One region of the Enterococcus sp. BWT-B8 genome, then DNA from elsewhere that is predicted to be linked to it. Evidence: riboswitches for the same ligand, from Rfam matches in the RefSeq annotation. Region 1 holds a riboswitch; the other holds the start of a gene.
What was found. Region 1 has a riboswitch for FMN ahead of ribD (bifunctional diaminohydroxyphosphoribosylaminopyrimidine deaminase/5-amino-6-(5-phosphoribosylamino)uracil reductase RibD). Riboswitches for the same ligand answer to the same signal wherever they lie in the genome.
Positions count from the first base shown of each region.

Region 2: it holds a riboswitch for FMN, as region 1 does, so the genes downstream of both, LI951_RS00840 (ECF transporter S component) here and ribD (bifunctional diaminohydroxyphosphoribosylaminopyrimidine deaminase/5-amino-6-(5-phosphoribosylamino)uracil reductase RibD) in region 1, are expected to answer to the same signal.

Region 1 is NZ_JAJDJV010000018.1:18,317-21,443, forward strand. It holds gene LI951_RS13860 (riboflavin synthase) at 1-487, opposite strand, end outside; gene ribD (bifunctional diaminohydroxyphosphoribosylaminopyrimidine deaminase/5-amino-6-(5-phosphoribosylamino)uracil reductase RibD) at 489-1,547, opposite strand; FMN riboswitch at 1,665-1,799, opposite strand; gene LI951_RS13870 (L-lactate dehydrogenase) at 1,995-2,942, opposite strand; gene cls (cardiolipin synthase) at 3,015-3,127, opposite strand, start outside.
Region 2 is NZ_JAJDJV010000001.1:181,269-184,395, reverse strand. It holds gene LI951_RS00845 (ferredoxin) at 1-23, shown strand, start outside; gene LI951_RS00840 (ECF transporter S component) at 736-1,341, opposite strand; FMN riboswitch at 1,521-1,644, opposite strand; gene LI951_RS00835 (pseudouridine synthase) at 1,898-2,614, opposite strand; gene scpB (SMC-Scp complex subunit ScpB) at 2,616-3,127, opposite strand, start outside.

The DNA.
Region 1 (3,127 bases):
GAGGAATCAAGCTGACGGAAAAACTCGAACTCGTAATCTGTGTAACAGTTAAACTGACACCGTTAACAGCGATAGAACCCTGAGCAATAATTTCTCCATGAAATGAATCTGGAAAGTCAAATGTAAGAACAAGCGCATTCTCCTGTACTCTTTTTTCTTTAAGGCGAGTCATGCCGTCTACATGTCCGGTAACCAAATGTCCTTCCAAACGCCCTTCATATAGGAGTGCCCGTTCCAGATTTACTTCATCATTCACTTTCAAGCGGGAAAAATTTGTCCGCTGATAGGTTTCCGGCATAATATCTACGGTAAATTGTTGTTGAGTGATTGAAATTGCAGTTAGACAAACCCCGTTTATGGCCATACTGTCTCCAATTTGATAGTCCCTGAGCAATTCTGCCGAAGCTTGGCAGGTAAGCTTTACAGTCTGCCCCATATGGCTCATTCGAATAATTTTTCCTTTTTCCTGAATCAACCCTGTAAACATATCACTCTCTCCTTCCGACAATTCGAAAATCTTCACCGATTTTTTCTATCTCTGTGAACTTCATTGAAGCTAAATGGCTAGTCTCTCGATTACTTGACATCGCCGGAAGACTATTTCCACCCAAGAGAGTCGGTGTCATATAACAAATTATTTCTTCCCAACAATCGCTTGCTAAAAAAGCATCATGGATTATTGCTCCACCTTCTACATAAACAGACTGAATGGTTCTTTCCAGCAGCGCATGGAGTACTGCTGGAATCGTGACTTTTGATAACGAGACTACTTCTACATGCCCTGGCAATTGTTCGGTGTTTACAGCTGCTTCAGTAAAAATCAGTACGGGTGCTGTTTTATCTTTAAAAATATTAAATTGGGGATGCACTAAAACTCGTCCTCTTCGATCCAGCACAATGCGAACGGGAGGAAATGGAGACTTGTTTGTTGATAATAAATTGGGATTATCCGTTAAAATCGTTTCACTTCCCACTAAAATTGACTGATAGCTTCCTCTTTCTTCATGAACCCTTTTTGAAGCCGCTTCCTGCGTTAGCTGTGTTCGTCTTCGGGCAAAAGAAATTTTCCCATCCGCTGACATTGCCTGCTTTAAGGTAACGAACGGCATCTGCCTTTCAAAAAAATAATTGTAGTGTTCGTTTAATGAACGAACCTCTTTTTCCAGAATCCCTGTAATCACCTGGATTCCCTGTTCTCTTAACTTTTCCACACCTTTTCCTGAAACCAGCGGATTAGGGTCCAGCTGCCCAATGACTACGCATTTGATTCCTGAGTTGCTGATTATCGCTGTACATGGCGGCTGCTTTCCATAATGATCACAGGGCTCCAAGGTAACATAGAGTGTTGAATTGAATAATTTTTCGGGAGTTTTACATAAATCAATTGCATTTTTTTCAGCATGCGCTTGTCCAAATTCGAGATGTGCGCCTTGCGAAATCACTTCATTTCCACTAACGATGACTGAGCCAACTAAAGGGTTTGTATAGGTCTTCCCCTGCCCCTTTTTTGCTTCCTCAATTGCCAGCTTCATAAACATTTCATGCAAAATAATTCCTCCTTTCCAAAACAAAACAGCCCCGCACAAATACACAGGGCTGTTACAAATCAAACTCAAAGAAACGATGACAAAAAAAGATACACTTCTCCCGTCAAGTTCTACTAAGTTTTTCTTCTCCCATCCAGACTTTAACTGTCGGTTCCAGAATTTCACTGGATCAACCGCAAATATGCGGGTCACGGACTTCAAGCATTGCTTGTCACCGTCGGTCGGGAATTACACCCTGCCCCGAAGAAATCTATTCAATTAACAGTTTAAGAATACAGTTGTAAAAACAGAATGTCAATCTCTTTCCATACAGCTGATAAATTATTTACAGCAAATAGGTGCCTTCCAATCTTAGAAAAGTAAGTCGATTACAAGATGAGATTTCTTTCCCGAACGTCTTATACGATTTAGCTGCTGAAAGTACCCATCCTTTTATACCAGTCGGCTTTACCTCAATGCCGGATCTTCCAGTATACTGTCCTGCATGTTTTTTAAGGTTTGGATGGAATGCTGCATGCTCTTCTTCTCGTCCTCATCAAGAGGCGTCTCAATAATTTCCCGAATGCCTTCTCTGTTTATAACCGCATTGGAGCCAATACAAACATCTTCACTATTGTATTGTCCTTCCAAATGAACAGAAACCGGCAGCACCGAATTTTCATCCTGCAGAATTGCCTGAGTAATTCGTGCCAGAGCAATTGCTATTCCATAATGCGTAGAGCCTTTATAATTGATAATTTCATAGGCAGCGTTTTTGACATTTTCTGACAGCTTCAAAAGATCCTCCTGTGAAAACTCTGGATGCTGATCCAGCCATTCTGTAATTTTCAACCCTCCGATATTGCCATGCGACCAGACAGGAAATTGTGTGTCTCCATGCTCTCCCAAAATGTAAATATTCACATCTCTTGGATCTATCTGAAATTTTTCGCCTACCGCACTTCTGAGTCTTGCACTGTCCAAAGACGTGCCAGAACCAATTACTTTTTTTGGAGGAAATCCAGTCAGCTCTTTTACATAATGCGTCAACACATCCACCGGGTTGCTGGCAATCAGAAATATTCCATTAAACCCCTCCCGAATAACAGCTTCAACAATGGACTTCATAATAGCGGCATTCCGTTTCACCAGATCCAGTCTGGTTTCGTTTTCTTTTTGAGCAGCTCCGGCTGTGATCACGATCATATCCGCATCAGAACAATCTGCGTAAGTCGCAGAATAGATATTTTTGGGTCCGACATAAGCCAGTCCGTGAGTAAGATCCTGTACATCACCGGCGACTTTGTTCGCATCCAGATCAATAATCCCCACATCACTTCCTACCCCTTGGGCCATCAAAGCAAAGCTGTAGCTTGAACCGACATCTCCATTACCGATTACAATAATTTTATTCATACTCGTTCACCTTCCTGTCTAATAAATATGTTGATTTCAGCAATTATACACTAGGCTTATCTGTTTGCTGCCTTAAAGAATCGGCACAAACAACGCACTGATTTTTTCCTTACATTTTTCAAGCAGCGTTCTCTTTGCCTGCATGGCTTCATTCACTTGACCGGAATTGCTCAGATCAGCAGCAA
Region 2 (3,127 bases), on a different contig from region 1:
TAGAGATTGAAAAAAAAGACTGACATTTGTCCATATAATTTGCTTAATAGACTTACTTGTATTCATAGATTTAAGAAATTTGACAGTCTTTTTCTTCTTCATTAAATAAAGAGGACTCAATTAGAATTATTTTCAGCTAAATAATTATATTTCTATGCTTCGACCAACTGAGACCGCTGCTGAATAAGTAAATTACTGATAATTCTCTGCTGCTCATCACTATTTATTTCAAGCTCAATGGTTCGTTTTACTGACCATAGCTTCCAAATTCTGCATGATTTCCACCTTGAATTTCTTCAAAAGAATTGACTCAGGCAACTATTCTTTCGCTTCGGAAAATTTTTCCTGATTTAATACACTATCATTTATTTTATCAAAGTATTGCATACCCTCTTGCTAGCTTACCAATGAAGCACTAAACATTCATATCAAGATATTAGAATGTGTCCTCTATAGGCTTGAATCATACACTAATACGAAGATGCACATGCGGATTTAATCAAGATAAAATAACAATTAAAGAAGATAATGAATGCAAGATACGCCCTCCATCTATCATCTTTATAAAATCACTCATCAGTCCAAATTTATACGAAAAATTATCAATAACTTTCAGTATTCAGGATGAACGAATAGTATGGCTCATGACTGTTTGACAAAGTATCTAAAAAAACCTTCACTGCCCAAAAAAGCAGGAAGGTCTTTCTTTTACAATTTTTAATGGAGATGCTTCGCTTATTTTGCGGTTGTTTGATTGCCCAGCTGATTTTGCTTTCTGCTTAACCAAGGGAGTATCTTCACATAGAACAGCATAAACACACTGCTGATAATAACTCCTTTAATTAAGTTGAATGGAACAATTGCAGCAGCGATGTAGCTTTCCATTGATCTTCCCAAAAATTCCTGTGCACTTACTCCGTAAAGTCTCAAATACAATGGCGTAATCACAAAATAATTTGCTATGCTCATAAATACAGTCATCATCAGAATACCGGTTACAATTCCGGCTGCTTTGTTTACCAGCTTATGCGAGCCTTTATTGAAGAAATAATACATCGGCAACGTGAACATTGTAGAAGCCAGGAAGCTGGCAATATCTCCGACCATGTTCTGCGGTGACGGTCCTGTCATCAACAAATGCAGCATAGAACGAATAAGTGCTGTAACGATCCCAGCAAATGGACCGAATAAAAACATGCCCACCATCACCGGTATGTCACTGAAATCAATCTTTAAAAAAGGAACCGACGGCAACAATGGAAAATCAATAAATTGCAATGCTGCACCAAGAGCAGCTAACATTGCCACGCCAACCATTTTTTGTACCTTACTGTTTCTCATGAAATCCTCCTGACAAGGATCCATCTTCAAATGAACCATTCAAAAAGCGAACTTTCTTTAGATGTTCCGCATTTAAACATCCTCTTACAAATCTTTCAACTGCAGAAAAAAACTCTATTTTTCTGCAGGGAAAAATAGAGTTAGAGTCATCTTATCTGAAAGAAAGCTATTCAAATAAGCCCTATCTTCTTTATCCAGACTTTACTGTCGGTATTGGAATTACACCAATTCGGCTACTTGCAATAAGTAGGTCGTGGACTATAACCACCGGTCGGGAATTACACCCTGCCCCTGAAGACGAACCTTTATTTAATTTTTAATACATCCCAATTATACATCACTTCTGCAAAAAAGCAATAGTTTAGCATCTCACAATCACGACAAAAGCATGAAGAAATATTTTATGAAGCGATAGAAAGTACATGGGCCTTGATCATAAAATTTGCAATTGATACATAATAACCATCTATTTTTTTACTAACTATCCGCTATCAATAAAAGTGAATAGGAAACAGGCTGGCAAAATTCGAGCACAGATTAATTATTCATTGTGCTGCTATTTTGCCTCATTAAGCAGACTGCTGATTTCTTTTTTATTCAAACTGCGATATTCCCCAGGTCTAAGTCCCTGTAATGTCAGATTTCCAAATTTTTCTCTTTTTAATTTTTGCACCGGATAACCTACAGCCTGAAACATGTCTTTGACCTGATGATTTTTCCCTTCATGGATCGTCAGTTCAACAATACCGGTGTTTGTTTTCAAGTCCACTGACAGAATTTGAAAATCTGCCGGAGCCGTTCTGTAACCTTTAACGCGAACACCTTTTTTCAAAGGCTGCAAGTCATGTTTTTTAGGAAGTCCTTTTACCTTAGCCACATACACCTTATTTACTTCGTGGCTTGGATGAATCAGCTTTTGCGAAAATTCTCCGTCATTTGTTAAAAGAATGATCCCTGATGTATCATAATCTAAACGACCAACAGGATAAATTCGCTCTTTAACACTTGGGAAAAAATCCGTAACAACTTTTCTGCCCTTATCATCAGATACAGAGGAAATAACCCCTTTTGGTTTATAAAAAAGATAATAAACATTTTCTTCCTGATAAATCGGCACATCGTCTACCTCAATCAGATCATTTCTGCTGACTTTTGTTCCCAGCTCTTTAACAATTTTTCCGTTGACCTTTACTCTTCCCCGCTCAATATATTCTTCTGCTTTTCGGCGTGAAGCAATCCCGGCATGAGCAATTACTTTTTGCAGTCTTTCCATGTTATTCTTTCTCCTCACTCTCCGGCTCTTCTAGCATCTCTGTTTCAGCAAGTTCATTCTTGTATCGATCAAAAAAGAGATCCAAAGGCAGCTCTTCGTTAATTTCCTCTTCCATATCCTGAATATCTGGAAGTTCATCCAAAGTTTTCAATCCAAAATAATCCATAAAATAATCAGTCGTACCATATAATATTGCCCGACCAGGCCCATCAACCCGACCTTTTTCCACTATTAACTGTTTAGCAGCCAGCTTTTGAATAGAGCCGGCAGACTGCACTCCACGAATTTCGTCCACTTCAACTCTTGAAATAGGCTGCTTATAAGCAATGATTGACAGTGTCTCCAACGCTGCCTGGGAAAGATTATTGGCGATTGGCGATTGAGCATATTTTTTCAGCAAAGGAGCATATTTTTTCTTTGTAGAAAGAACAAACTGATTCCCCACTTCTAATATATTTAATGCCGAACACTTATCCTGTTCATATCTTTTCATCAATTCAGATACAATTTCAA